Regions from separate parts of the Nocardia sp. BMG51109 genome, predicted to be linked through region 3. Evidence: riboswitches for the same ligand, from Rfam matches in the RefSeq annotation. Region 3 holds a riboswitch; each other region holds the start of a gene.
What was found. A riboswitch is a leader RNA that binds a small molecule or an ion and turns the genes downstream of it on or off. The one in region 3 is predicted to bind S-adenosylmethionine.
Positions count from the first base shown of each region.

Region 1: linked by a shared signal. The riboswitch ahead of D892_RS0116655 (hypothetical protein) and the one ahead of D892_RS0113670 (rhodanese-like domain-containing protein) in region 3 are both predicted to bind S-adenosylmethionine.
Region 2: linked by a shared signal. The riboswitch ahead of D892_RS0101360 (amino acid ABC transporter permease) and the one ahead of D892_RS0113670 (rhodanese-like domain-containing protein) in region 3 are both predicted to bind S-adenosylmethionine.

Region 1 covers NZ_JAFQ01000004.1:3,350,598-3,360,616, forward strand. Annotated here, with positions in the region: gene D892_RS0116650 (homoserine O-acetyltransferase) at 1-683, opposite strand, end outside; gene D892_RS0116655 (hypothetical protein) at 680-1,240, opposite strand; SAM riboswitch class IV at 1,337-1,447, opposite strand; gene D892_RS0116660 (TetR/AcrR family transcriptional regulator) at 1,500-2,174, opposite strand; gene D892_RS0116665 (MFS transporter) at 2,311-3,801, shown strand; gene D892_RS0116670 (NADP-dependent isocitrate dehydrogenase) at 4,152-5,369, shown strand; gene D892_RS0116675 (hypothetical protein) at 5,455-5,802, opposite strand; gene D892_RS0116680 (MFS transporter) at 5,981-7,228, shown strand; gene D892_RS0116685 (TetR/AcrR family transcriptional regulator) at 7,301-7,945, shown strand; gene D892_RS0116690 (lipid-transfer protein) at 8,405-9,619, shown strand; gene D892_RS0116695 (SRPBCC family protein) at 9,634-10,019, shown strand, end outside.
Region 2 covers NZ_JAFQ01000004.1:4,980-14,998, forward strand. Annotated here, with positions in the region: gene D892_RS40110 (SDR family NAD(P)-dependent oxidoreductase) at 1-186, shown strand, start outside; gene D892_RS48240 (SDR family oxidoreductase) at 183-410, shown strand; gene hisN (histidinol-phosphatase) at 449-1,231, shown strand; gene D892_RS0101335 (trans-aconitate 2-methyltransferase) at 1,387-1,977, opposite strand; partial or broken gene D892_RS0101340 (ABC transporter substrate-binding protein) at 2,260-3,093, opposite strand; gene D892_RS0101345 (LLM class flavin-dependent oxidoreductase) at 3,090-4,169, opposite strand; gene D892_RS0101350 (ABC transporter substrate-binding protein) at 4,174-5,154, opposite strand; gene D892_RS0101355 (amino acid ABC transporter ATP-binding protein) at 5,199-5,981, opposite strand; gene D892_RS0101360 (amino acid ABC transporter permease) at 5,978-6,925, opposite strand; SAM riboswitch class I at 6,938-7,031, opposite strand; gene D892_RS0101365 (cysteine dioxygenase family protein) at 7,294-7,824, shown strand; gene D892_RS0101370 (rhodanese-like domain-containing protein) at 7,838-8,281, shown strand; gene D892_RS0101375 (GNAT family N-acetyltransferase) at 8,404-8,901, opposite strand; gene D892_RS0101380 (O-acetylhomoserine aminocarboxypropyltransferase/cysteine synthase family protein) at 9,218-10,019, shown strand, end outside.
Region 3 covers NZ_JAFQ01000004.1:2,698,054-2,708,072, reverse strand. Annotated here, with positions in the region: gene D892_RS0113700 (aldo/keto reductase) at 1-235, shown strand, start outside; gene D892_RS49170 (hypothetical protein) at 292-414, opposite strand; gene fgd (glucose-6-phosphate dehydrogenase (coenzyme-F420)) at 656-1,663, opposite strand; gene D892_RS0113685 (HAD-IIA family hydrolase) at 1,990-2,748, shown strand; gene nrdF (class 1b ribonucleoside-diphosphate reductase subunit beta) at 3,123-4,088, shown strand; gene D892_RS0113675 (O-succinylhomoserine sulfhydrylase) at 4,158-5,372, opposite strand; gene D892_RS0113670 (rhodanese-like domain-containing protein) at 5,369-5,791, opposite strand; SAM riboswitch class IV at 5,809-5,928, opposite strand; gene D892_RS0113665 (hypothetical protein) at 5,982-6,416, opposite strand; gene D892_RS0113660 (FAD-dependent oxidoreductase) at 6,706-8,094, shown strand; gene D892_RS0113655 (amidohydrolase) at 8,213-9,055, shown strand; gene D892_RS0113650 (CaiB/BaiF CoA-transferase family protein) at 9,189-10,019, shown strand, end outside.

The DNA.
Region 1 (10,019 bases), 650 kb from region 3:
GTCGGCGCCCGGCCGGTGCCGTGATAGTTGCCGCCCTGCCAGTCCGGATCGGCCTTGATGGCCGCGACCTGCGTGGTCTGGGTGCCGATCTGATCGGCGGTGGCACGCGCGCCGACGGCCAGCACCAGCGCGGCCTCGACCCGCCGCGGGTGGCCGATCATCCATTCCAGGACCCGCATCCCGCCCATCGATCCGCCGACCACGGCGGCCAGCCGGTCGATACCCAGCAGGTCGATCAGGTTCACCTCGGCGGTCACCTGATCGCGGATGGAGATACCGGGAAACCGTGCGCCCCAGGGCCTTCCGTCCGGCGCGGGAGATCCGGGCCCGGTACTGCCCTTGCAGCCGCCGAGCACGTTGGTGGAGATCACGCACCACTCGTCGGTGTCCAGCGGCGCGCCCGGCCCGACGATGCCGTCCCACCAGCCCGGCAGCTGGTGCGGTTCGGTGGGCGCGCCCACCACATGGGAATCGCCGGTCAGGGCGTGCTCGATGAATACGACGTTGTCCCGCTCGGACGACAGTTCACCCCAGCGCTGCACGGCGAGCTTCACATCGGGGACCACCGCCCCGCTCTCCAGCCGCACATCCCCGATGGCAATGGTGCCGAGTGTGCCGTCCGGCGGCGGTAGCAGCGTGGCCGCGGCCGAACGGTCCGTCTCCGAGCCGATGCCCACGGTCACCACGCCGCCGTCGCCAACCCGGCACGCCGACCGGCCGACACATCGTCGATGCCCGCGCTGCCGATACCCGCGCTGCCGATACCGACGTTCCACCCCGGGCCGCCGCCGGGAATCCGCCGCACCCTGTCCGCCGGCCGCGGGGCCGGTACCGGGCGAACGACAGCGAAACGCACATCATCGATGGTAGCCACCCGCCCCGGGGACGCCGTTCGCCCGGCGCTGCGGAAGGTGGTGAGTGCGGGGCCGCCGACGGCAGTGCGTACTTTGCCGTGGGTAGCGGTGTGTGCGGTGGTGCGGGTCGCTGTGTGTGTGGTGCCGGTCGGGCCGAGGGTGATCGTGCGTGCGAGGGCGGCGGAATGCGCGGCGCCGGGTGCGGTCGTGCGTGCCACGTCGCGGGTGTGCGCCATGCCGGGCACAGCGATGCGTGCGGCGCCGGGGGGGAAGGGGCGCTGTCGATGCGCCGTGCGGGCTCCCAGGGTGCCGGGGCCGGCCCGGTGCCGGTCGGTCGCGTGGCTCCGGTTCGCCGGATCGTGCCCGGACGTGGTCGAGTCGCTCATGTACTACTCCAGGTGCGGTGTGCCGAGAGGCGGCGTGCGGCCCGTTATCGGGATTCGAATCTCGAAAGGCAACAACACATGTCGGTGACCTCCTGATAGTCGCGCTTGCTCTCGGCTTTCGAGAGCCTGGTCATCACCCGGAGCACCCCACCGCAACTGGAGGGTTGCCGGCCAGCGAGCCGGGGCTTGGCGCTGGCACTCATGACCTGACTGGATGGTAGCGGATCGCCGGCGCGGGAAGCGAGACGAGGTCGGGGAGCTAACCCCCGGCCTCACTCGCCCGGGCCACCGGGACCGCGCAGCGGCCGACGAACTCGTCGTAGGCGCCCCGGACGGCCCGGATGGTCGCCTCCGCCGACTCGGCCGGCGCGCACTCCGGAAGCTGGGCATCGCATTCCATCCCGGTGCGCAGGATCGCGTTCCAGGTCGCGGCGATGAGTCGCACGGTGAGCGAGTCGGGCTCGGCGCCGACTCGTTCGGCAAGGGCCGAGTGGATTTCGACGATCTTGCTGTCGGTGAACTCCATGCTGCGCGCGCGCACCGTCGGGCTGGATCGCGTGATCCGCTGCATGTGCTGGAACCACTCGAAGGGCAGCGGCCCGCCGCCCTCGATGCTCTCGGTGGTGACCGCCAGGTAGGTGTCGAAGAGGGCCTGCAACTCGTTGCCGGTGATCGGCTGTTCGCGCAGGTGGGCGGCGATGATCCGGCCCCACTCCTCGATCGGGGCGAGGACGATGTCCTCCTTCAGTTCGAAGTACCGGCTCACCGTCCGCGGCGATACGTCGGCCGCCTCCGCGATCTGCTCGACCGTGGTCGCCTCGAAGCCGTTCTCGTCGCACAACCGCAGCGCCACCTCGATGATGCGGCGCCGGGTCTGCTGCTTCTTGCGTTCGCGCAGGCCGGGCTGGTCTGGACGCGGCGGTGAGTCGAGCATGCCCCGATTCTATCGCTATCGGCTCTCATTGTGACGAGTACCGCCAAATGTCATAGTCGGACACTTTTCTCTTGACGCCAATTGTCAGACGGTGCCACTATGGCTGCACATTCCTTCCGATGCAGGAGTCCCCCTCATGACCGAAACCGGGACACTCGTTTCTCCCGATACCTCCGCCGGGCCGAAGAGTTCGGCGCGCTGGTGGGCGCTGGGCGTGATCGCCCTGGCCCAGCTCATGGTGGTGCTGGACGCCACCATCGTCACGATCTCGCTGCCGTTCGCCCAGCAGGACCTGGGCATCAGCGACGGCGACAAACAGTGGGTGCTCACCGCCTACACGCTCATCTTCGGCGGCCTGCTGCTGCTCGGCGGCCGCCTCGCCGACTATCTGGGCCGCCGCCGGATCTTCCTGATCGGCCTCGTCGGCTTCGCCGGGGCCTCCGCGCTGGCCGGGCTGGCGCAGAATGCCGCGCAACTGTTCGCCGGGCGCGCACTGCAGGGCGCCTTCGCCGCGCTGCTGGCCCCGGCGGCCCTGTCGCTGGTGTCGGTGACGTTCACCGAACCGCGCGAAAGGGCAAGGGCCTTCGGCGTTTTCGCAGCCGTGTCCGGAGGCGGCGCGGCCATCGGCCTGATCGCCGGCGGGGCGCTCACCGAATACGCCGACTGGCGCTGGTGCCTGCTGGTCAACACGCCCGTCGCGCTGCTGGCGCTGGTCGGCGCCTTCTTCTTCGTGATCAAGGACGTCCCCGCGCCGCGGACCGGCGGTTACGACGTGGCGGGCGCGGTGACCGTCACGCTCGGCCTGATCGCGGTGGTGTACGGATTCAGCCGGGCCGCCGAGGACGGCTGGCTGGCCTCGTCCACGCTCGCGCTGCTGATCGCGGGTGTGGCGCTGCTGATCGCCTTCGTCGGCATCGAGCGGCGTACGTCGAACCCGCTACTGCCGCTGCATATTCCGGGTGAGCTCAATCGCGGCGGCTCGTTCCTGGTGGCGCTGCTGGTGCCGATCGCGATGTTCGCGATGTTCATCAACCTCAGCTACTACCTGCAGATCACCCTCGGATACAGCCCGCTGAAGGCCGGCGTGGCATTCCTGGCCTTCCCGATCGGGATCGTGATCTCGGCGGGTGTGGCCGGTTCGCTGCTGCCGAGGATCGGGCCGCGGCCGCTGATGATCGGCGGCGGAGTGCTGGGCATCGCCGGCCTGGTGTACCTGGCGCAGTTGAGCTTCGGCGACAGCTTCGCCACCACCGTGCTGCCCGCGACGGCATTGATCGCGCTGGGTATGGGTGCGCTGTTCGTCTCCATGCAGACCACGGCGCTGCATCAGGTCGATGCCGAGGATTCCGGCGTGGCCAGCGCACTGCTCAACGCGGCCCAGCAGGTCGGCGGCGCCATCGGCACGGCCCTGCTGACCACCATCTCGGTCCAGGTGGCCCAGCGCTATGCGGAGAACAACCCGGCCGTCGACAACCTCGCGGCCCGGGCGGCGATCCACAGCTACGACATCGCCTTCTACATCGGCGCCGGGTTCTTCCTGGCCGCGATCGTCATCGTCGTGCTGATGATCCGGGACAAGCCGGAAAACCTGCTGGAGGGGTCGGAGCATACGGCGGCCGGTGTCTGATTTGTCACAGTCTGTGACGCACAGCGAGCCCGGGCGATGTCCCGGGCTCGCTGCCGTCCGGGAAGGGATCGGCCGTGCTCGTCGGCTTACCTCGCATTTGTCAGTGCCGGCCGGTACGTTGCCGATCTCACCCCGCCGGCGCCTCGCCCGGAGCGGACGCGACCGTCTCGCGATGGGACAACCGCTGGAATTGAGACCCAGCGCACCAGTACGCTTGTCTTGTTTAGCACCTCGAGTCTCGCCGACAGAGCGGGACGTATACGTTGTCTGTTGAACAGCTGGGGTCCGCTCACAAGCGTGTTCACCTGGCCGTGCAATGGGAGCACCTTCCTAGGAGGACACGAAGATCCATGTCCAAGATCAAGGTTGAAGGTACCGTCGTCGAACTCGATGGCGACGAGATGACCCGGATCATCTGGCAGTTCATCAAGGACAAGCTGGTCCACCCGTACCTCGACATCAATCTCGAGTATTACGACCTCGGTATCGAGTACCGCGACAAGACCGACGATCAGGTGACCGTCGACGCCGCCAACGCCATCAAGCAGCACGGCGTGGGCGTCAAGTGCGCGACGATCACCCCCGACGAGGCGCGCGTCAAGGAATTCGGCCTGAAGAAGATGTGGCGGTCGCCCAACGGCACCATCCGCAACATCCTCGGTGGCACGATCTTCCGCGCCCCGATCATCATCTCCAACGTCCCGCGCCTGGTTCCGGGCTGGACGAAGCCGATCATCATCGGCCGCCACGCGTTCGGCGACCAGTACCGCGCCACCGACTTCAAGGTGCATCAGGCGGGCACCGTCACCCTCACCTTCACACCGGAGGACGGCAGCGAGCCGATCCAGCAGGAGGTCGTGAAGATGCCCGAGGACGGCGGTGTCGTCATGGGCATGTACAACTTCAAGAAGTCCATCGAGGACTTCGCGCGCGCGTCGCTGAACTACGGGCTGCAGCAGAACTACCCGGTCTACATGTCGACGAAGAACACCATCCTGAAGGCCTACGACGGCATGTTCAAGGACACCTTCCAGGAGATCTACGAGACCGAGTTCAAGAACGAGTTCGACGCGGCCGGCCTCACCTACGAGCACCGGCTGATCGACGACATGGTCGCCTCCGCGCTGAAGTGGGAGGGCGGCTACGTCTGGGCCTGCAAGAACTACGACGGCGACGTGCAGTCCGACACCGTGGCGCAGGGCTTCGGATCGCTGGGCCTGATGACCTCGGTGCTGCTGACCCCGGACGGCAAGACCTGCGAGGCCGAGGCGGCGCACGGCACCGTGACCCGCCACTACCGGCAGCATCAGCAGGGCAAGCCGACCTCCACCAACCCGATCGCGTCGATCTTCGCGTGGACCCGCGGCATCGCGCATCGCGGCAAGCTGGACAACACCCCCGAGGTGGTCGGCTTCGCGCAGGCCCTCGAGGACGTCGTGATCAAGACCGTCGAGGACGGCCAGATGACCAAGGACCTGGCGCTGCTGGTCGGCGGCGATCAGGGCTACCTGACCACCGAGGAGTTCCTCGGCGTGCTCGACGCCAACCTGGCCCGCCAGCTGCGCTGAGCCTCGCGCGAGACGACACATTCCGGGCACCCGCCCCCACCTTCCGGTGGCCGCGGGTGCCCGACTTGTCTGAACGCACCGGACCCTACCGCTGCTTCATCAGCGTCACCGCCTCGGCGATCGTGTGCGTCAGCTGCTGGAGCTGTCCGTTCATGGTGTCGAGGCGTTGATCCATGGTGTCGAGGCGTTGGTCCATGCGGTCGAAGCGCTGATCCATGCCGTCGAGGCGCCGCCCGTGCTGGCGGAGGGTTGCGATCAAAATCCCGAACTGGCGGCCGCTGGTGTTCTGGAATCGACGTAAGCGCAGGTCGACGCCTCGTACCGCGGCCAGTGCGGTGTGCGCGGTCCGGTTGGAATCGTCGATGAGTTCGTAGATGTCATCGACGTCGTGTCGCAACCGATCAACAACGGGGTCACGCTGCGGCTTGGTCATGCCGATAACGCTAGAGGCTGCGCGGGCCCGCCGGAAGCGGTCGATCGGCGATTGGGGATAACTCTCCGATGTGGACAAAGACCGTTTCGACCTGCGGTATTTCGGTCGGTGAGTGAGATCACCGGCGATCGGGGATGCCCGGGCATTCGCCGCCGTGTTGGGCAGAGTCGTGGCTTCCGTGACCGCGCCCGATGCGGCGTCCTCCCAGTCTTCGTCCGACACCCCCGCCGGGCGCACCGGCTGGCACATACCCGCGGTGCTGGCCATGGCGCTCGGCGGTTTCGGCATCGGCACCACCGAATTCGTCACCATGGGTTTGCTGCCGGACGTCGCGCAGGCCATGAACGTCTCGGAGCCGACCGCGGGACATGCGGTGTCGGCGTACGCCCTCGGAGTGGTCGTCGGCGCACCGGTGATCGCCGCGGTGTGCGCCCGGATGCCGCGCAAGCGTCTGCTGATCGCCCTGATGGTGGCCTTCACGGTGGGCAATGCGGCCTCGATGCTGGCGCCCTCGTTCGAGACGCTGATCCTGGCGCGCTTCGTGACCGGACTGCCGCACGGCGCCTACTTCGGCGTGGCATCGCTGGCCGCGGCGACACTCGCGCCGGCGGGGCAGCGCGCCAAGGCGATTGCCGCGGTTATGCTGGGACTGAGCGCCGCCAATGTTGTCGGCGTTCCCGCCGCCACCTGGCTCGGCCAGAATCTGGGCTGGCGCGACGCCTATCTCGTGGTCGCGGTCATCGGCCTGGCGACGGTGTTCGCGATCGCGAAATTCGTCCCGCAGCTGACCGGTATCCGCGTCACCGATCCACGCACCGAACTCGGCGCGCTGCGCCGCTCGCAGGTGCTGCTGACGCTGCTGGTCGGCGCCGTCGGCTTCGGCGGCATGTTCGCCGTCTACACCTACGTCACCACCACCCTCACCGATGTCGCCGGCATGCCGGTGGGCCTGGTGCCGCTCGTGCTGGCACTGTTCGGCCTGGGCATGGTCGCCGGGAACATCGTGGGCGGCGTGCTCGCCGACCGCGGCGTGGACGGTTCGGTATTCGCGGTGCTCGTGGCGATGATCGTGATTCTCGCGGGATTCGTTGCGGCCGCGCACAATCCGTACACGGCCGGAGTCGGCATCTTCCTGGTCGGCGCCTGCGGGTCGGCGCTGTCGCCAGGCTTGCAGACCCGGTTGATGGACGTGGCCCACGATGCCCAGACCCTCGCCGCCGCGCTCAATCACGCCGCGCTGAATATCGCCAATGCGGCAGGTGCGTGGCTCGGCGGCGTGGTGATCGCGGCCGGTCTGGGATACACCGCCCCGGCGATGGTGGGGGCCGGCCTGGCCGTGGCGGGATTACTGCTGTTCACGATCACCGTCCTGCTCGCCCGGCGCGGTGGAGGTGCGGGCGCGGCCCCGGGTTCGTCGGCCGCGTGATCGCGGGCCGATGCGGATCCACCGCACCGCCCGTTTTCATACAGACCTGAATGTAAGTGTAGAATTCCCGGAATGACCAGGCCCGCGATATCGAAGCCGCAGCGCCGCACGCAGGAGCAGCGCAGCAGCGAGATGCGCGTCCGGCTGCTCGACGCCACGATCGACTGCCTGGTCGAATACGGTTACGCGGGCACCACGACGCCGCGGGTCGCCGAGCGTGCCGGCGTGACGCGGGGTGCGCAGGTGCATCATTTCGGCTCCAAGACCGACCTGGTCGTGGCCGCGATCAGCCATCTCGCCCAGCGGCGCACCGAGGCCGCGATGCGGGAACTCGACCGCTTCCGGCGCGAGGGCGACCCGTTGGCCGCGGTCCTGGACTTCCTCTGGGAACTGCATCAGGGCCCGCTGTTCATCGCCGCCATGGAGCTGTGGGTGGCGGGTCGCGTCGACCGCCTCCTGGCCGCGGAGATGGCGAAGGTCGAGCCGTTCGTCAACAACGCCGTCCTGATGTCGGTCGCCCAACTGGTGCCGGACGAGGTCGACCGGAAGGTCGCCCGGGATTTCCTCTACACGGCGATGGACGCCCTCCGCGGAATCCTGATGTCCGACTTCATCGATCCGGATTCCGACCGGGCCCGCCGCCGATGGGCACGGGCCGCCGCCCACCTGCGCCTGGCGGCGGAATCCGTACTGCCGACTCTGCGCGCCGAGAGGTAGACCCGAACACGCGCCGCGGCAACGACATACAACCATCGCGCCGGAGCCCGTGCCGGACAACGTGTTCGGATGGCCGCCAGTCCTCTACCGGTCGACTGCCGGAGCGGCGCGCCCGCCCGACGGGTCGACGGTAGCGGAGACTTCCGCCGAGCATCCCGGGTGAGCCGACAGTCCGGTGTCCTGTCGCTGGTGCGTGCCCCCGATCCGGGTACGACGGCGCCGCGGTCCGGCTCGTGCGCATTCGTCGTCCGGCGATCGGTCGGTCCGGTGGTTTCGTCGTCGGTCGGGCCCGAGCGGGCACCGGTGTCCGGCGATCTGTTGCTGACGATCTGGCCTTCCTGCTTGGCCCGAACGCCCCCTTGCGCTCTTACATACAGCTTTGTATGTTTGTTTTTATCCGATCCGGAGCGGATCGCCGATGTCGCCGCGCGGGGGCGGTGGCCCGAGGTGAGGAGTTCGATGGCGAACAAGGTTTACGTCGTCGGTGTCGGCATGACGAAGTTCGAGAAGCCGGGGCGGCGGCAGGTGGAGGATGCGGACGGGACCCGGGCCTGGGACTACCCCGACATGGCGCGGGAGTCCGGCACGAAAGCCCTTGCCGACGCGGGGATTTCCTACGATCGGGTGCAGCAGGCGTATGTCGGCTACGTGTACGGTGAGTCGACGTCCGGGCAGCGCGCCGTCTACGAGCTGGGGATGACCGGCATTCCGGTGGTCAACGTCAACAACAACTGTTCGACCGGTTCCACCGCGCTCTACCTTGCCGCACAGGCGATTCGGGGCGGGCTGGCCGACTGCACGCTGGCGCTGGGCTTCGAGAAGATGCAGCCCGGGTCGCTCGGATCCACCTGGGACGATCGGGAACAGCCGATGGCCAAGCACCTGATGGCGCTGGCCGAGATCTCCGAGGTGCTGTTTCCGCCGGCGCCGTGGATGTTCGGCGCGGCCGCCCGCGAGCACATGCTCGCCTACGGCACCACCGCCGAGCACTTCGCGAAGATCGGGTACAAGAACCACAAGCATTCGGTGAACAACCCGTATTCGCAGTTCCAGGAGGAGTATTCGCTGCAGGACATCCTCGGCGCGCGGATGATCTACGACCCGCTGACCAAGCTGCAGTGCTCGCCGACATCGGACGGGTCCGGCGCGGTGGTCCTCGCCTCCGAGGCTTTCGTCGACGAGCACGGCCTGGCCGGCCGGGCGGTGGAGATCGTGGGGCAGGCCATGACCACCGACTTCGCCTCCACCTTCGACGGCACGGCCAGGGGCATCGTCGGCCACGACATGAGTGTGCAGGCCGCCCGGCAGGTCTACGACCGGTCCGGTCTGGGCCCCGAGGATTTCCAGGTCATCGAGCTGCACGACTGCTTCTCGTCCAACGAGCTGCTGCTGTACGAGGCGCTGGGGCTGTGTGGCGAGGGCGAGGCGGGAAAGCTCGTCGACGACAACCTGACCACCTACGGCGGCACCTGGGTCGTGAACCCGTCCGGCGGGCTGATCTCCAAGGGACATCCTTTGGGCGCAACGGGTTTGGCGCAGTGCAGCGAGCTGACGTGGCAGCTGCGCGGACAGGCCGACAAGCGTCAGGTGCCGAATGTGACCGCGGCACTGCAACACAACATCGGGCTGGGCGGGGCCGCGGTCGTCACCGCCTACCGGCGCGCAGAGAGCTGACGAGAGGAAACACCATGGGGCACATCGAATACACCAGGACGCTGTCCGTCCCGCCCGAGGCGCTGTGGGCCGTCGTCGGCAACCCGAACACCTGGGGCGACTGGTTCTCCATCCACGAGCGCTGGATGGAGGAGCCGCCGGCCACCCTCGAGGTGGGCGACAAGCTGGTCGCCAAGATCGTCATGCTCGGCATGGCCAACAAGTTCGAGTGGCATGTCGCGGCGGTCGAGGCGCCGCGCACCCTGACCCTGGCGGCGACCGGAATGGCCGGCGTGCGAGTCGAATTCACCTTCGCCATCGCGCCCGACGGCGACGGCGCGGAGCTGTCGGTGAACGGCGACTTCGAGGGCGCGCTGATCAAGGGTGCGCTCGGCAAGGCCGTGGAGAAGGACGGCGTCGC
Region 2 (10,019 bases), 2.7 Mb from region 3:
TGCCTGGCCGGCGACGAGGAGCGCGCCCGCGGCCTGGCCGAATCGCTCGGCGATCTGGCCGCGCTGCACACCTACCCGGCCACCAAGGCGGCCCTGGCCTGGTACGCGCGCACCAAGTCGGCCGAGTACATCAAGGAGGGCATCCGGCTCAACGCCATCGCCCGGGCTATATCGACACCCCGATGACGCAGGAGGGCACGGAGAACGAGCTGATCCGCGAGGGGATGAAGGGCTACCTCGCCGCCACGCCGATCGGCCGCGCCGGGCGACCGGAGGAGATCGCGAATCTGGCGGCGTTCCTGGTGTCCGACAAGGCCACGTTCTTCGTCGGCTCGGTGGTGTTCTGCGACGGCGGTATCGACGCCTCCTTCCGGGGCAGGGACTGGCCCGCCGTCTGGCAGGTCGGGTAGGGGGCGGCGGTGCGGCGCGCACCGGTTACCGTTGCGGCGTGACCGACTCCGCGGACCTCGAACTCGCCCTGCGCCTGGCCGACGCGGCCGACGCGATCACCCGCGCCCGGTTCGGGGCGCTGGATCTGAAGGTCGACAGCAAGCCGGATCTGACGCCCGTCTCGGACGCGGATCTGGCGGTGGAGCGGGCGCTGCGCGCGGAACTCGAACGCGAGCGGCCGGGCGATGCGGTGCTGGGCGAGGAGTTCGGCGGCGAGGTCGAGTTCACCGGGCGGCAGTGGGTGCTCGACCCGATCGACGGCACCAAGAACTTCGTGCGCGGGGTTCCGGTCTGGGCGTCGCTCATCGCGCTGCTCGAGGACGGGGTGCCGGTGGTCGGTGCGGTGAGCGCCCCGGCCTTGGCCCGGCGCTGGTGGGCCGCAACGGGTTCCGGCGCGTGGACCCGGTTCGAGCCGGAACCGCCGAAGCCGATCGCGGTCTCGGCGGTCCGCGAGATCGGGGCCGCGAGCTTGGCCATCTCCAGCCTGTCCGGCTGGCGCGATCTCGGCCTGCGCGACCGGCTCATCGACCTCACCGATGAGGTGTGGCGCACCAGGGGGTACGGCGACTTCTTCGGCTACTGCCTGCTCGCCGAGGGTGCGGTCGACATCGCCACCGAACCGGAGGTGTCGCTCTGGGACCTGGCGCCGCTGGACGTTCTGGTGCGCGAGGCGGGCGGGAGGTTCACGGCGCTCGACGGCAGTCCGGGGCCACACGGCGGTAGCGCAGTCGCCACGAATGGATTGCTGCACGACGAGGTTGTGGCGAAGCTGAGTCGCTGAAACCGGTTGCCGCGAGCCGTCTTCGAAGACCGAGCCGGAATTCTCCATACCCGGCATGCCCGACGCGGTCGTGCCGGCACCGTCGGGAGCTCACGCGGCGAGGCGGCATGGGTGTGCGGCGGCCGAAGCAACTCGAGGGCGCCCCATCGACCCGTTCAGTTCGTGAGATCACCGACGAGCACGGCGAGATCCTTGTTTTCCCACACGATTTCGACGGAGAACCCCGCCTCGCACAACCAGCTCACCTGGTCGGCGGCGCTGCTGGGAGTGTCGTAGTCGCCGTCGATCGGCGTCACCGTGTCGGCAGCGTCGTCGGGAACGACCAAGTCTCCCAAGACGAACCGGCCCCCCGGCGTGAGTTCCCGGGCCACCCGGCCGAACAGGTCGGCCTTGCCCGCGCCGTCCAGGTGGTGCACCGCCAGCGCCGAGACGACGAGTTCGAACGGCCCTCCGGGCAACGGGTCCTGTAGTCGGCTCACGCGTAGCTCGGTATCCGCCGGCAGCACCGAGCGGGCATGGTCGAGCATCGGGGCGCTGGCGTCCACACCGACCAATGTCGCCCCCGGATGCGCCTGCAGCACGCCGCGCGCCGTCACCCCTGTACCCGTCCCCAGATCGAGGATCCGCCCGACTCGGCCGACCCCGATCGTCGCATCACAGACGGCCGCCTGTAACCGCACGTACGCCGGAACCTCGGCGGCCATCAGCTCGTCGTAGGTATCGGGATCGAAATGAAACTGACCCATCGTCCGACACTATCGGCAGAGACCCTGCGGGTCGTATCAGCACCGGCCGTGCTCGCGTGGCGCTGTGGCGGAGATCGCCCTGTGTATGCTGCCGCTCGACGCATTTCTTACTCTGGAGTAAGATAGACTTACTCGAAAGTAGGAAGCTGGGACCCCCGATCACCCCCCACCCGAGAAGACTGGTGATTATGAGCACTCGAGACACCGCAACGAAGCGACGTCCGGATTCGGCCGTCGGGCTGAACCCGCAGAAGCGCGACATCATGGGCGCTGCCATGCGGTCCCGCCCGATCCCTCGATCAGCGGAACATCCTGTGGCAGTGCGTCGCTGATCGCGTCGAGCTGCCCGGACGAGAGGCTGCCGGTCCGCACCCCCGACTCCGGCACCACGCGGAACTCGATGCCGTCCAGGTACGCCTCACCCCGATGGCCGAACACCGCCGAGCCCCAGTCGTATCCGGCGCGCTTGGCCAGCGTCGCAGAACTGCCCTGCCGGTAGTCGGTGTACACGAACGGCCCGCTGCCGATGTCGTCACCGAGGCAGCGTTGCTCGGCCGGCTTCGCGGTGGTGGCCTCCGACAGTATGCCCAACTGCGGCGTCGACGATGCCTGCAGGAACTGCGCGTTGGGCTCGGCGAACCGCACCTCGGCGGTGAGCGGATCGGGCACCGTGGTCCCGGTGTACCCGGCCAGATAGCTTGCCGCCAAAGGGGCCTTCGCCCCGGTGAGAGTGTTCACGACGGCGTCGAAGTTCTTCTGCACCGATGTCGCGGTGAGGGCGGTGCCGTCGCTGAAGGTGACTCCCGGATGCAGGTGGAAGGTGAACGTCCGGGCGTCCGGACTCACCTCCCAGCGGTCGGCCAGCCAGGGCCGGATCTCGCCGGTCGCGGGATCCTGGTCGGTCAGCGAGTCGACGATCTGCCGGGTGACGTACAGGGTCTGGTTGGTACTGGACTGGGCCGGATCCGAGCAGGTCGGCGCCAGCGACAGGCCGTAGTGCACGGTGCCGCCGGGCCGCGGCGGGCCCGCGTCGCCACCGGCACCGGAGTCGACACCACAGCCCGCCAGCGCTACCGTCGCCGCGAGCGTAGTGATCAGGGCCGCAAGGGCTTTCATCGATGATCTCCCAAGACATCGGAGGTATGGCGGTTCGCGCCGATCGGCCTGCTCGGAATGCGGCGGCGCAGCTCCGGCGCCACCTCGGACTGGAACAGCTCGAGGCTTTCGCGATGCTGCTTCTCGGTGAGACCATCGCTGTCGGCACTCATATGGATCACCTCGTGCCCCAGCGCCTCGTGGTAGAGCCCGACCTTGTCCAGCACCTGCTGCGGGCTGCCCACCAGCGCCGAGCTGCGCTCCACGAAATCTTCCAGCGTCTCGAAAACCGCCGGCGTGCCGAACTTCCGGGACACCGCCCGGCGCGCCTCGAAGATCGGGCGGTAGGCCGCGAGCGCATCCTGCGACTCCCGCGCCACGTAGAGTCCGGCGGTGCCCGCGCCGACCAGGGCCTCGGCCGGATCGTGCCCGTGGGCCGCCCAGCGCTCGCGATAGTGCGCGACCAGCTCCGCATAGGGCTCCACCGGGTAGGTCACATTCGCCGAGAACACCGGATCACCCTGCCGCGCGGCCAATTCCACGGAGTCCCGGCTGGTGGCACTGCCGTGCCAGATCCGCAGTCGCGGTTGCAGCGGCCGCGGCAGCGCCTTGGCGTCGGACAGCGGCGGCCGGAACCGGCCGGACCAGGTCACGCTCTCGCCCGCCCACAGCCGCCGGAACAGCTCGTACCCTTCGCGATTGCGATCCCATTGGTCCTCGGCCGTCACGTGGAACAGCCGTGCCTGCGCGGCGCCGTTGCCCTTACCGATGATCAGCTCCAGCCTGCCCTCGGACAGGTTGTCCAGCGTCGAGTAGTCCTCGAAGGCCCGCACCGGATCGAGCAGGCTCAGCGTGGTCACGCCGGTGAACAGGGCAATACGCGAGGTGAGGGCCGCGATATGGCTGAGCACCACCGGCGGCGCGGAGGACAGGAACGGATCCTCGTGCCGCTCACCCACGGCGAAGCCGTCGTAGCCCAGTTCCTCGGCCAGCCGGGCGCTGTCGACCACCCGGCGCAGCCGTTGCGCGGGAGATTCGGTGGCGCCCGTCACCGGGTCGGGTTGATGCGTAATCAGTGTCAGCAGCAGGAATTTCATGGCGTCACCCGGCCCGCCTCGGCAGTCCCACCGGATTGATCCGCGACTGCTGCACGGCCTCGCTCCGCAGGCCCCAGCGGTCGAGGACCTTCTGGTAGACACCGGTGTCGAGGGCGTGCTGCAGGGCCGCGTGCACGGCGCCGTTGAGGCCGTTGTCCTTCTTGGTGAGCACCGCGATCTCGGCCTGGAGTGCGTCGCCGGCGCCGGAGTACGTTGCGGCGATCTTCGTTTCGCCGGAGGTCGCCGAATGGTAGACGGCCACCGGGTTCGGCCCCAGGAATCCGTCGATGCGGCGCGAGGCCAGCGCCAGGTAGTAGTCGGTCTGCTGCTGGTAGTAGGCGATATCGATGGCGGGCAGGCCCTCGGCCACGTTGCGCGTGTTCCATTCGACCAGCAGCTGTTCCTGGTTGGTGCCCGCTCCCACGCCGATTCGCTTGCCCGCCAGCGACTTCCGGTCGGGCATCGCCCAGTCGGCGTCCTTCGCCACCTCCAGGGCGATAGTGTCCAGCCGGTAGGTGGCGAAGTCGTACTTCTCCTTACGTTCCTCGGTAACCGTCACATTGGATATGAACGCGTCCACCTCGCCCGAATCGATCCGGACGAAGTTCTGCGACCAGTCCGCGGCGGTCACCTCCGGCTTCAGCCCGAGGATGTCGGCGACCAGATAGGCGAAATCGACCTCCGAGCCGACGATGGTGCGGTCGTCACTGGCGTAGAACCGCAAGGGCGGACCGGTCTGGGAGGATCCGGTGACCACCAGCGTGCCGCGGTCGCGGATGGCCTGCGGCACCTGCGCCGCGATGGCATCGACCTTGTCCGCGCGCACCCTGCCGGACTGTTCCGGAGACAGGTCGAAGGTCTGTCCCTCCACCGTGCGGACCTCGTCGATGTTCTCGCCGTTGCCGCACGCACCGGCCAGCAGTGCCGCGGTCGTCAGTACTGCGGCCCATGCGGCGACACCTCGGCCGTGGCGGGCTGGAAACATGGTCGTGTCCTTTACATCCGGAATCGGTACGTACTCGACGAAGCTCAGAGCACGTGGGCCAGAAAGGCTTTCGTGCGGGGATGGGCGGGGTTGTCGAGCACTTCCATCGGCGGGCCCTGCTCGACGATCCGCCCGGCGTCGAGAAGCACGACGGTGTCGGCGATCTCGCGGGCGAACCCGACCTCGTGGGTGACGATCACCAGCGTCGCTCCGTCGTGGGCCAGGGTGCGGATCACGTCCAGGACCTCGCCGACGAGTTCCGGGTCCAGCGCCGAGGTCGGCTCGTCGAACAGCACGACGCGCGGCCGCAGCGCCAGCGCCCGGGCGATCGCCACCCGCTGCTGCTGACCGCCGGACAGCTGCCTCGGATAGGACTCGGCCTTGTCCGCCAGCCCGACCCGTTCCAGCAGGGCGATCGCCTCACCCTCCACCTCGTTCCGGCCGCGCCCCTGCGCGCCCACGGGTGCGAGGGCGACATTCGCGAGCACCGTGAGATGCGGGAACAGATTGAAATCCTGGAAGACGAACCCGATCCGCGACCGCTGCCGCAGGACCTCCCGCTCGCTCAGCTCGTGCAGTTTCGCGCCCTTGCGCCGGTAGCCGACGAGCTCGCCGCCCACCCGCACGGTGCCGGCGTCCACCTTCTCCAGATGGTTGATCACCCGCAGCAGGGTGGATTTCCCCGAGCCGGACGGCCCGAGCACGGCGGTCACCTCGCCCGGACGCACGGCGAGGTCGACGCCGCGCAGCACCTCGTCGTGACCGAAAGACTTACGCACGCCCCGTAATTCGAGCGCGTACTCGGCCGTTTCCCGCCCTGTCGTCATCGCCGCTCCTGTGTCGTGATCTCGGCGATCTTCCGGCGCACGCGCTGCCACGGCGTCGGGGGAAGTTCGCGCTCACTGCCTTTCGCGAAATATCGCTCGATGTAGTACTGGACGACGGTCAGGACCGTGGTCAGCACGATGTACCAGACGGTGGCCACCATGAGCAGCGGCACCACCCGGCCGTTGCGGCCGAAGATCACCTGCACCTGGTAGAACAGCTCGGCGATCGCCATCACGGAGACGATCGAGGTGCCCTTGAACAGGCTGATGATCTCGTTCACCGCATTCGGCAGGATGCCGCGCATGGCCTGCGGGGCGACGATGGTGAAGAACTGCCGCCGCCACGGCAGGCCCAGCGATTTGGCCGCCTCCACCTGCCCCGGATCCACCGAGATGATCCCCGCCCGGATGATCTCGGCCGAATACGCCGCCTGATGCAGCGCCAAACCGATGACGGCGGCGGTGAATCCGCTGATCACGCCGTTCACGTCGAAGGTGTACACGGCCGGGCCGAACGGGACGCCGAGGCTCAGCGTGCGGTAGAGATAGGCGATATTGAACCAGAACAGCAGCTGCACGATCAGCGGGATGGACCTGAACGCCCAGATGTAGACCCACGAAATGACCTGTAGCACAGGATTGTTCGACAACCTGCCGATGGCGAGGCCGATGCCGAGCGCGAAGCCGAGCAGGGTGCCCCAGCAGGTCAGCTCGATCGTCAGCCGCAGCGCCCGCAGCACCGAGTCCGCGGTGAAGTACGCACCGAAGGTCGGCCAGTCCCAGCCCGGATTGGTGACCAGGCCGTGCACGAACTGCGCCACCAGCACGAGCGCCACCGCCGCCACCACCCAGCGCCACGGATGCCAGGTGCGTGCTACCGGCAGGACGTCCTCCCCTGCCGCGTCCGATGCCCGCTCGGCGCCGGGTGCTGCCACGGTGCTCATACGTCGATCGATCCTCCATCGGTCCCGGCGGTAGCACCCACACCCGAGAGCCGGGGGGTTGCTGCGACGTCGTCGAGCCGGGTCTCTCGGTCGCTCTGGATGGCCGGAACATGACGCTAAACCGCGCTCGCCCCGGCGTCTGCATTCTCGATCGCGCTGAATCCAATTCTTGCCGGGCCGGTTTCGCGCCGACGGAGGGTTTTGCTCGCGCTGATCGTGACCGGTGGCAGATCCGCGCCGCCGCCGGATAATTCGTGCGACGGGACGCACCCGGCCCCGCACTCCTGTCCGTCAACGTCGTCCCGTCCGTCAACGTCGTCCCTGTCCGTCACCGTCGTCCCTGTCCGTCAACGTCGTCGAGGAGCCCTTTGACCACGTCATCACTGCCGGTGAATCTCAAGCACGCCAAGGACATCCACCCGGACGTGGACGTTCCGCTGCTGCACGAGCTCATCCACCCGGAGCGCACGCTCTGGTCACCGGCCGAGCTGCGCGAGCTGACCGCGGCGGTGGCCGATCAACTGGCCACTCCCCTGCTGGACATCGTCCGATTCGGCACCGGGCAGCGGTGGTGGAGCCGGCTGGGTCTCACCATGGGTGTCGAATTGTGGCTGCTGTCGTGGGGACCGGGCCAGGGCACCGAACCGCACGACCACGGCGGCGCGTCGGGGGCGTTCACCGTGACCGTCGGCCAACTCGACGAGCAGTATCGCCATCCCGGTAACGCGGTCCGCGACGCACGGTGGCGCGCCGGTGAAACCGTCGCCTTCGGCCCGCAACGGGCACACTGGGTGCGCAACCCCAGCACCACCCGCCCGGCCGCCTCGGTGCACGCCTACTCACCACCGTTGCAGCCCGTGCGGGAATACCACTCGCTCGACGATTTCGAGGGCATATGAGTTTCGAGGGCATATGAGCACGAACGACGAACCGGTACTGAACGTCGAGCAGCTGCTCGGGCGCGCCCGAGCCGGTCTGGACCGCCTCGACCCGCGACAGGCGGCCGAGTCGCAGGCGTCCGGCGCACTGGTGGTCGATATCCGGCCGGAATCGAACCGCAAGGCGGAGGGGACGATTCCGGGCGCGCTGGCGATCGAACGCATCGTGCTGGAGTGGCGGCTCGACCCCGCGGGCGACCATCGGCTGCCGGGCCTGACCGGCGACACCGCCGTGGTGATCGTGTGCAACGAGGGCTACGCCTCCAGCCTCGCCGCCGCCACGGTGCGGCAGCTCGGGCTGCGGCGGGCCACCGACCTGGCCGGCGGGTTCCGGGCCTGGAAGGCGGCGGGTCTTCCGGTCGACGGCGGGAGCGATGCCGACGGCCGCGATCCCACGGAACACCCGGTGCAGCAGTAGAATTCGAGCCGCAGCGCATCGACCGAACACCCGCGAGACTCGAGCACACCCGCAAGATTCGGGCACACCCGCGAGGTTCGAGCACGCCGACACTCGAGTACGTCCCGCCTACTCCGGTCGGGCTACTCCGGTCGGGCCAGGTCCTTGGCGAAGCAGTGGGACAGTGGCAGCACCTCGTACGGCGGGAAGATCGGGATGCGGTGGTATCCGCTGCGCCGGTAGAAGCGAACCGCGTCCGGCTGAAGGTGCCCGGTCTGCAGGATCACCCGTGCCACACCCTGTGCCCGCGCCGCGTCCTCGACCGCCGCCAGGAGCGCATCCGCCACCCCCGAACCGCGATACCGCGGCCGGACGAACATCCGCTTGACCTCCAGTTCGCCCGCGTTCCAGCGGACCGCGGCATGTCCGGCCGGTCTCGTCGAGTAGGCGACGAAAGTACGCAGCACCGTGTCCGGGTCGACGGCATTCGGATCACCGCGCACCGTCCGTGCGAGGTCCGCGTACCGTGGCCGCACCTCCGCCGCCATCTCATCGCGCAACAGTACGGCGTCCGGGTGGTCCCATGCCACGGACCGCACCGTCAACGGCGGCCGGGCCGACGAGGTCGTCTCAGCGGTCACCGCCAGCACGGTAGCCGTATCGGTCGCTGCGGCAATCAATTTCGATCATGATGTATGAAAGTGCGTTAACGCGCTCCTCGGTTTCCGCGACAATCTCCATACAGACGTTCCACATGCAGGGTTCCGACCCGGGTGGGGAACGGGCAGGGCAGCCTAAGACTCACTGTGCGTGAAACCCTTCCCCTGACGGAACCGAGCAGGGAAAGTAGTGCCGCGCAGGGGAGTTCCGTCATTCCAGGGAGAATTGTGAGCGCCGATGCCAGTTCCCTCCGCAGCACGGTCGTCCGTGCCTAGCCCGGGACCCGAGAACACGCCGGTGTCGTCGCCCGGTGCGGCGAATACGCGGCGAACGGTCGATCGCGAGTACGGTTTCCGCACCCGGGCGATCCATGCGGGCAACATCCCCGACGCCGTGAGCGGCTCCCGCGCGCTGCCGATCTATCAGTCCGCGGCCTTCGTCTTCGACGACACCGCCGACGCGGCCGCGCGTTTCGCACTACAGAAGTACGGCAACGTGTATTCGCGGCTGTCGAATCCGACGGTGGCCAGTTTCGAGGAGCGAATCGCCAGCCTGGAGGGCGCGCTCGGCGCCGTCGCCACCGCGACCGGGATGAGCGCGGAATTCATCACCTTCGCCGCGCTGGCCGGGGCCGGCGACCACATCGTGGCGAGCGCGCAACTCTACGGCGGCACGCTCACCCAGCTGGATATCACGCTGCGCCGGTTCGGCATCGAGACCACGTTCGTCACCTCCGCCGATCCCGCCGCCTACGCCGAGGCCATCACCGACCGCACGAAGCTGGTGTTCGCCGAGACCATCGCCAACCCCTCCGGGCAGATCGCCGACATCGAGGGCCTGGCCGACGTCGCCCATGCCGCCGGTATTCCCCTGATCATCGATTCGACCATTCCCACGCCCTACCTGAACCGCCCGCTCGAGTGGGGCGCCGACATCGTGATCCATTCGGCCACAAAGTTTCTCGGCGGCCACGGCACCACGCTGGGCGGGGTGGTCGCCGAGGCGGGCCGGTTCGACTGGCACAATCCCCGGTTCCCGCTGTTCGACGAGCCGGTGCCGCACTACGGCGGGCTGACCTGGAACGGCAACTTCGGGGAGT
Region 3 (10,019 bases):
GGCACTCGCCTTCGTCACCACCCATCCGGCGGTGTCCGCGGCGATCATCGGTCCCCGCACCGCCGAACACCTCCAGAGCCAACTGGCCGCCGCGGACATCGTCCTGGACCCTGCGGTACTCGACCGCATCGATCGCATCGTCGCGCCGGGTGTCGATCTCAACCCCGAAGACACCGGCTACGGCGCGGCCGTACTCGCCGACCCGAAGCGTCGCCGCCGTCACGTCTCCTGGTGAACCGCAACGATTCCCATCGGTGCACCCCGGGTCCCGATCCCGCCGGGCACCGGTACCTACTCGATGAACTTGGCGGCCAGCAGCAAGGCGGCGAGAACACCGGCCACGACGATGAACCCGTAGTGACCTGCCGATCTGCCGTAGTCATAGGTCGATACGCCGACTACCAACGCAATCATGAGGAACAGTAAGCGCTTCACCGCGGGCCCCCTCGGACTCACCCTCACGGTAGAAGGCCCGGCTTCGGTTGCGCCACAGCGAAATAGACCAGTGGCAGCGCTGCGGCAACGACAGGGCAGCGGTATAGGCAGCACGTGGGTCGGCCACGCGCTCAGGCGGGATCCGCACGGCCGGAACTCGCCCCGTCTCGTACCGAACCCGGTCGCCGACAAGCATTCTCGACGACCGGGCCCGATACTTTTACAGCGCCCGCAACCGCGGCGCCAGATCGCGCTGGAACAGGTCCAGGAAGCGCTTCTGGTCGTGTCCGGGTGCGTGGAAGACCAGGTGGTTCAGCCCCGCGTCCAGGTAGGGCTTGATCTGTGCCACGGCCTCATCGGGATCGCTGGCCACGATCCAACGCTTGGCGATCTGCTCGATCGGCAGCGCGTCGGCGGCGGCCTCCATCTCGATCGGGTCGGTGATGCTGTGCTTCTGCTCGGCGGTCAGCGACAGCGGCGCCCAGAACCGCGTATTCTCCAGCGCCAGTTCCGGATCGGTGTCGTAGGAGATCTTGATCTCGATCATCCGATCGATGTCGTCGCGCGTGCGCCCGACCTTGGCGGTGCCCTCGTCGACGGCCGGCATCAGCTTCTCGGTGTAGAGGTCCATGCCCTTGCCGGAGGTGCAGATGAAGCCGTCCCCGGCGCGACCGGCGTACCGGGCCACCAGCGGCCCGCCCGCGGCGACGTAGATCGGGATGCCGCCCTTCGGCACGTCGTAGATGGAGGCGCCGACGGTGGTGTAGTACTGGCCCTCGAACGTCACCCGGTCGCCGGTCCACAGCGCCCGCATCAGATCGACGGACTCCCGCAGGCGGGCGAACCGCTCCTTGAACTCCGGCCACTCACCCTTGTACCCGGTGGCGATCTCGTTGAGCGCCTCCCCCGTTCCCACGCCCAGCATGATGCGATCGGGGTACAGGCAGCCCATGGACGCGAACGCCTGCGCGATCACGGCCGGGTTGTACCGGAAGGTCGGGGTGAGCACGGAGGTGCCGAGCTGGATCCGCCGGGTGCGCTCGCCCACCGCGGTCATCCACGCCAGCGAGAACGGCGCATGCCCGCCCTCGTGCCGCCACGGCTGGAAATGGTCGCTGACCGTGGCACTGTCGAGCCCGTGCTCCTCGACGAGAACCCCGAGCTCCACCAGCTCCCGGGGACCGAACTGTTCCGCCGACGCCTTGTACCCGAGCTTGAGTCCACTCACTGCGCCACTCCTGTTCGCTGTCGCTTGCCTGCTGCGGGGCACATGCCCCGTCGATCGAATGCAGCGCCGGGCGATCCCGCCGTATTTCGCGGCGGGCGATCACCGCGGCACGCACCCGGGCCCTCGCGGCGGCAGAGGCCCGCATGTAGCGCTCCGCCGCCTGCGCCCGGCCACTCGGGCCGGACCTTCTTCTCGAACATAGTCAGCGCGGCCGGCCGCTGTGTGAATGGTCGCAACTTCCCGAGTTGTCCACATCCGAACAACCGATAGCTCAGAATTGACTGGTGACCGCCGACGACGAACCCATCCTTTCCTACCTCACCGATATGGACGGGGTGCTGGTACACGAGGACCATCTGGTGCCGGGCGCCGACAGGTTCCTGGCCGAACTGCGCGCCGCGGAGATCCCGTTCCTGGTGCTGACCAACAACTCCATCCGCACCCCGCGCGACCTGCAGGCCCGGCTGCGGCACACCGGCCTGGACATTCCGGCGGAGGCGATCTGGACCTCGGCGCTGGCCACCGCGACATTCCTCGACGAGCAGCGCCCCGGCGGCACCGCCTACGTGGTCGGCGAGTCCGGGCTGACCACGGCGCTGCACGAAATCGGCTACGTGCTGACCGACAGCGACCCGGACTACGTGGTCCTCGGCGAGACCCGCACCTACTCCTTCGAGGCGATCACCACCGCCATCCGGCTGGTCGAGCGCGGTGCCCGGTTCATCGCCACCAATCCGGATGCGACCGGCCCGTCCCGCGAGGGCCTGCTGCCCGCGACGGGTTCCGTCGCCGCCCTCATCACCCGCGCCACCGGCCGCGACCCGTACTACGTCGGCAAGCCGAACCCGCTGATGATGCGCTCGGCATTGCGCCGCATCGGCGCGCACTCCCAGTCGGCGGTGATGATCGGCGACCGCATGGACACCGACGTGATCGCCGGCCTGGAGGCGGGCATGCGCACGATCCTGGTCACCTCGGGCATCTCCACGAAGGAGTCCGTGGAGCACTATCCGTACCGCCCGACGACGGTCATCGACTCCGTCGCGGACCTGGTCGGCCACACTTCGAACCCGTTCTCGGTCTGAACACCTGTCATTCCACAGTCGCCCTGATCCGCCGGCGGCCACATCGGCAGCGGATCCCCACCGGTCGCAGCGCTCCGGCCGGGCACCGAATCCTGCTACGCCGAGGACATGACCACCCAGTCCGACGCCGCCGAACACCTGGTCACATCATCTCCGTCGAGCCTGGCACAGGTTCCGGGCCACCGCGCCGCGGCGACCAGGTGCTATGCGCGCGGCGTCGACCCACCACGTCCGGATCGGGAGCAGACTGGAGAAACAGACGGCGCAACACGGCCCTCGCGGTAATTCGGCAACCCTGAATCCAATGTTAGCCTCGCCGAATTGTCACCAGCACGGCCGCCGCGCGCGGCCAGTTTCGACGATCGGAGAGCCGCATGAGCACACTCGTCGACCGCGTGCACGCGATCAACTGGAACCGCCTGCCCGATCCCCAGGACGCCGCGGTCTGGGACCGGCTGACCGGGAACTTCTGGTTGCCCGAACGGGTGCCGCTGTCCAACGACCTGCACACCTGGGAACAGCTCACCTCGACCGAACAACAGCTCACCACAAGGGTTTTCACCGGCCTCACGCTGCTGGACACCGCGCAGGCCACCGTCGGCGCGGTGGCGATGCTCGCCGACGCGCTCACCCCGCACGAGGAGGCCGTGCTGACCAATATCGCCTTCATGGAGTCGGTGCACGCCAAGTCCTACAGCTCGATCTTCTCCACGCTGTGCTCGACCCGCCAGATCGATGCGGCGTTCGACTGGTCGGAGGACAATCCGCACCTGCAGCGCAAGGCGCAGATCATCGTCGACTACTACCGCGGCGACGACGCGCTGAAGCGCAAGGCCGCCTCGGTGATGCTGGAGTCGTTCCTGTTCTACTCCGGCTTCTTCCTGCCGATGCGGTGGTCGGCGCGCGGAAAGCTCACCAACACGGCCGATCTCATCCGGCTCATCATCAGAGACGAAGCAGTGCACGGCTTCTACATCGGCTACAAATGCCGGCGCGGCCTGGCCGAGCTGACCGAGGCGGAGCGCCGGGACCACCGCGACTACACCTACGAACTGCTGCACGCCCTGTACGCCAACGAGATCGACTACGCCCACGACCTGTACGACGAGGTCGGCTGGACGGCCGACGTGCTGCCGTTCATGCGGTTCAACGCCAACCGGGCACTCGGCAATCTGGGCTACGAGCCCGCCTTCGCCGCCGAGGACTGCCGGGTCGATCCCGCGATTCTCGCCGCGCTCGATCCGGGCGCGGGCGAGAACCACGACTTCTTCTCGGGCTCCGGCAGTTCCTACGTCATCGGCAAGCAGCAGCAGACCGAGGACGCCGACTGGGACTTCTGAACCCGGACTTCTGAACCCGGACCGGCTCCCGAGCCAGGGCCGGACGCCGGACGCCCGGCCCCCGGCCGATCAGCTCAGCGCCTGATCCAGGTCGCCGAGCAGATCCTCGACGTCCTCCAGGCCCACGGAGATCCGTACCACGCCGTCGGTAATCCCCACGGCCGCACGGCCTTCCGGCCCCATCGCCCGGTGGGTGGTGGTGGCCGGATGCGTGATCAGGGTCTTGGCATCGCCGAGGTTGTTGGAGATGTCGACGATGCGCAACCGGTTCAGCACCTCGAACGCGCGCTTCTTCCCTTCGTCCGCGAGCGACGCCAGCTCGAAGGTGACCACGGTGCCGCCGCCCGACATCTGCCGCGTGGCCAGCTCGTGTTGCGGATGGGACGGCAGGAACGGGTATTTCGTCCACGACACCGCCGGATGCCCCTCCAGGAACTCCGCGATCCGCAGCGCCGACTCGGCCGACCGGCCCACCCGCAGCGGCATGGTCTCCAGGCCCTTGAGCAGGGTCCAGGCGTTGAACGGGCTGAGCGCGGGGCCGGTGTGCCGCATCAGGTGCTTCACCGGACCGTCGATGTAGTCGGCCGTGCCGAGGATCGCGCCGCCGAGCACCCGCCCCTGACCGTCGATGTGCTTGGTGCCCGAATACACCACCACGTCGGCGCCCAGGTCCAGGCTGCGCTGTAACAGCGGCGTGGCGAAGACGTTGTCCAGCACCACCTTCGCGCCGGCGGCATGCGCCAGCTCGGCCACCCGCCGGACGTCCACCAGGCTCTGCATGGGATTGGCCGGCGTCTCGAAGAACACCGCCCGGGTGGGCTTCGACAGCGCCTCCTCCCACTGCGCGGGGTCCTCACCGTCGACGAAGACGGTCTCCACGCCCCAGCGCGGCAGGATCTCGTTGCACACCACGAAACAGGAGCCGAACAGGCTGCGCGCGGCCACCAGCCGGTCACCGGTGCCCAGTAACGCCGCGAGCGAGGTGAACACGGCCGACATGCCGCTGGCCGTCGCGAAGCATGCCTCGGCGCCCTCCAGCAGCCGCATCCGCTCCTCGAACATGGCGACCGTCGGATTGCCGTAGCGCGAGTACACGAAATGCTCGACGTCGCCGGTGAATGCGGCCTCGGCCGCCTCGGCGCTCTCGTACACGAACCCGGAGGACAGATACAGCGCCTCGGAGGTCTCCTCGAACCCGGACCGCCGCAGGCCGCCGCGCACGCCCAGCGTCGCCGAGCCGACGCCGTCGGGCAGCGGCTTGTCGAAGGCGCCCCCGGTGATCACGACTGCCTCCACGGCAGCCCGTGCGCCCGCCACCCGGCGCCGCCGCGATGAGCGTCGGCGTCCAGCGGACCCTCGAACCCCTCGAGCACGTTGTAGGACGGCGCGAATCCGGCCGCCGTCGAGGCCGCCGCGGCGCCCTGCGAGCGCTGACCGGACCGGCACAGGAAGATCACCGGCCCGCTCCCGTCCGAATCGCGCTCGGCGAGCACCTCTTTCAGCTGATCCACGAACCGCCCGTTCGGCGCGCCCGCGATGTCGACCCATTCGATCAGCGCGGTCGGCCGATCGAGGGAACTGGTGTCCGGCACCCCGACGAACCGCCACTCGGCCTCGGTGCGCACATCCACCAGCACCGCGTCCGGGTTGTCGCGCAACAGATCCCACGCCTGCTGCGGGGTGATATCGCCCGCGTAACTCACTTCTCGTACCTCCTGAGAATCCGCACTTGCCGCATCGTGGAGACTTCGATGCGTGGCCTGGTCGTCACCCGGAGCACCCCACCGCGGAGGAGGGTTGCCGGCCAGCGAGCCGGGGCTTGGCGCTGGCGCTCATGACCTGAAAATAGAGAGTGCCTGGTCACAGGCCCGTGTGTCAAACCTGGTCGCGCTATCACTGGCACACCAGCCAGGAGCCGCCCGAGTGGACGAGGGTCCACGTCGCGGTCGTCTCGCGGCCATCGATCCTGCTCGTCACGGTCGCGTGCGCGCGATCGCCGTCGACGGCGGTATCGGTGATCCGCGCGATCTCGACCTTCTTGCCGAGCGCGTCCGGGCCCAGCGGCGACCGATTCGGATCGAATCCCTGGCACGCGGCGGTCGCGCGCCGCTCGGCATCCGTATCCGCCTGCGCCGTCGCGAAATTGCCGACGGCCACCCCGATCCGGTCCTCGGGTGTGACGGACTTCTCCGTCGGCCGCGCCAGGGCCAGGGCCACGCCCCCGCCGATCACCACCACCGCGACCGCCGCGGCCGCGAGGAACGGCACCGCGGACCGTGTGGTGTCGCGCTGGTCGATCGGAATCGGGTCGTGGGCGTCGTCGGTCATGCGTCGATCATCCCCGGTCGGGGCGGGTGTGCGAGATCACACCCGAGTTTTCCCGCCGGATCCCGGGAATAACCGCGATAGCCGCCACCGATAGACTCGGCAGAACCTCCTGGCCCCGGCCAGGAACGAACGACATCCTGCGGAGCAACGAGGCAGCATCGATAGGAGTCGGATCCGCCGGGTGCCGCCCGGCCCACACGTCAACTTAGCCTAAGCTAAGAACGACGGCTGAAAATACACGGCTGAGTACATGACGGACAGAGTTCTCGACCAGAGGGTGCGCGTAAGAATGACGGAATACAGTGCGACCAACCCACTGCGCATTGCGATCGTGGGTGCCGGACCGGCCGGAATCTACGCCGCCGACGCCCTGATGAAGTCCGATGCCGAGGTGAACATCGACCTGTACGAGCGGATGCCGGCCCCGTTCGGGCTGATTCGCTACGGTGTCGCTCCCGACCACCCGCGCATCAAGGGCATCGTCGCCGCGCTGCACAAGGTCCTCGACAAGCCGCAGGTGCGGCTGCTGGGCAATATCGACTACGGCACCGACATCACCCTGACGGATCTGCGCCGGTTCTACGACGCGGTGATCTTCTCCACCGGCGCCAACGCCGACCGCGCGCTGCCGGTGCCGGGCATCGACCTGGACGGCTCCTACGGTGCCGCCGACTTCGTGTCCTGGTACGACGGCCACCCCGACGTGCCGCGGTCCTGGCCGCTGGAGGCGGAGAAGGTCGCGGTCCTCGGCGTCGGCAACGTCGCGCTGGACGTGGCGCGGGTACTGGCCAAGACCGGTGACGAGCTGCTGCCCACGGAGATCCCGCCGAACGTGTACGAGGGCCTGCGCAGCAACAAGGCCCTCGAGGTGCACGTGTTCGGCCGCCGCGGACCCGCGCAGGCCAAGTTCACCCCGCTGGAGCTGCGCGAACTCGACCACTCGCCGAACGTCGAGGTCATCGTCGACCCCGCCGACATCGACTACGACGAGGGCTCGGAGGCCGCGCGCCGGCATTCCAAGCAGGTCGACATGGTCTGCAACACCCTCGAGCAGTGGGCGATCCGCGATGCGGGCGACCGTCCGCACAAGCTGTTCCTGCACTTCTTCGAGTCGCCGCACGAGATCGTCGGCGAGGACGGCAAGGTGACGGGCCTGCGCACCGAGCGCACCGAGCTGGACGGCACCGGCAACGTGAAGGGCACCGGCGCTTACAACGACTGGGACGTGCGGGCGGTCTACCGGGCCGTGGGCTACCTGTCGCAGAACATCCCGCAGCTGCCGTTCGACGAGCAGGCCGGCACGGTCCCGAACGAGGCCGGCCGGGTGCTGGCCGACGAGAACGCCGACGAGCACGCGCAGCGGTTCGTGCCCGCCACCTATGTCACGGGCTGGATCAAGCGCGGCCCGGTCGGCCTGATCGGCCACACCAAGGGCGACGCCAACGAGACCATCGCCTGCCTGCTCGACGACGCCGCCGGCTTCACCCACGCCCCCGAGCGGGAGCCGGAAGCCGTCACGACGTGGCTGGAAAGTAAGGGCATCCCGTTCACCACCTGGGCCGGCTGGTACCGCCTCGACGCCCACGAACGCTCCCTCGGCGAGCCCCAGGGCCGCGAGCGCGTGAAGGTCGTCGAGCGGCACGAGATGCTCGCCGCCAGCGAGCCGCACAAGGCCTGAGACGAGGATGCGCCGCCACTGAGTTCGGGCCGCTGCCACCGGGGTTCATCGGGCCGCCGCCCGGGACGTTCACCCCGGCTCTTACGCATTCGTCATCGTCGTGAGGCATGCTGATCACGTGTTCGATGCCCATCTCCACATCATCGATCCGCGGTACCCGCTGGTCGAGAACGAGGGCTACCTGCCGGAGCCCTTCACCATCGAGGATTATCGAAAGCGCATGTCCCGCTTCGATATCGACGGTGGTGCGGTGGTGGCCGCGTCGTTCCAGGGCACCGATACCGACTTCCTGCGGGCGTCGCTGGCCGAGCTCGGCCCGGACTGGGTGGGCGTGGTGAACCTGGACCCGGACGCCACCGACGAGGACATCGCCGACCTGGACCGCGCCGGCGTGCGCGCGATCCGGTTCAACCTCAAGCGCGCCGCCGGCGACATCGTGACGCTGACCATGCAGGCCCTGCGCGCCTACGAGATCGCCGGCTGGCATGTCGAGCTGTACATCGACGGGTCCATGCTCGGCTCCCTGGAACCGGTCATCTCGAAGCTGCCGGCGCTGTCGATCGACCATCTCGGCATGTCCGACGAATGCCTGCCGTATCTGCTGGATCTGGTCGATCGGGGCGTCAAGGTGAAGGCGTCCGGATTCGGCCGGGTGTCGATGAACGTCGTCACGGCGCTGCGGCGGATCCACGCGGTCAATCCCGAGGCGCTGATGTTCGGCTCCGATCTGCCGGGCAACCGCGCCGGGCGGCCGTTCCGGGACTCGGATATCGAGCTGATCGCCGACGCCATCGGCACCGACATGTATCGGGTCCTGGAGAACAATGCCCGCGCCTGCTATCGGCTGCCGGTGCGGGTGCCCCCGGCGCCCGAGGAGCCGACGCCCACCCTCCGCATCCGCCGCGCCGACCTGCCGAAACCCTCGCCGGGCGATACGTTGCCGTTCCCGGTGGTCGAATAGCGGCCACCACCGGGCCGGATCCGCGGCCCTCGGAATCGGGGCCGACCGCGGCTCACATCCTCGCGGGGAGCCGAGTTATTGTCGTATTGTCAATTACTGACGACGAGCGAGGTAGGGCGTGAGCACTCCATCCATGGCTTCCAGGCAGGGCCCGCTGGCGGGCATCCGAGTTGTCGAGCTGGCCGGCATCGGCCCCGGTCCGCACGCGGCGCTGCTGCTCGCGGACCTGGGCGCGGACGTGGTGCGGGTGCAGCGGCCCGGCATGCTGCCGGGGTTCATGGAGCGCCCGCAGTGGCGCGGCCGCACCATCGTCGAGGCGAACCTGAAGGAGCAGGCCGATATCGAGAAGGTGCTCGGACTCCTCGAGAGGGCCGATGTCCTGCTCGAGGGCTTCCGGCCCGGCGTCACCGAGCGCATGGGCCTCGGCCCGGACGAGGCGCTGGCGCGCAACCCGCGGCTGATCTACGGCCGCATGACCGGCTGGGGCCAGCACGGCCCGATGGCCGACCGGGCCGGCCACGACATCAACTACATCTCGCTGACCGGCGTGCTGAATGCCATCGGCCACAAGGGCGAACGGCCGGTGCCGCCGCTGAACATGGTGGGCGACTTCGGCGGCGGCTCGATGTTCCTGGTGTTCGGGGTCCTCGCGGCGCTGGTGGAGCGGCAGAGCTCCGGCAAGGGACAGGTCATCGACTCCGCCATGGTCGACGGCGCGCTGGCGCTGTCGCACATGATCTGGGGTATGCGTGGCATGGGCCTGTGGTCGGACGAGCGCGGCACCAACCTGCTCGACACCGGCATGGCGTTCTACGACACCTACGAGACCTCCGACGGCAAGTACCTGGCCGTCGGCTGCATCGAGCCGCAGTTCTACGCCGAATTCCTGAAGGGCCTCGAGGTCGATCCGGAGGGCCTGCCCGCGCAGCTCGACCCGAACGGCCAGGAACAGCTGAAAAAGCTG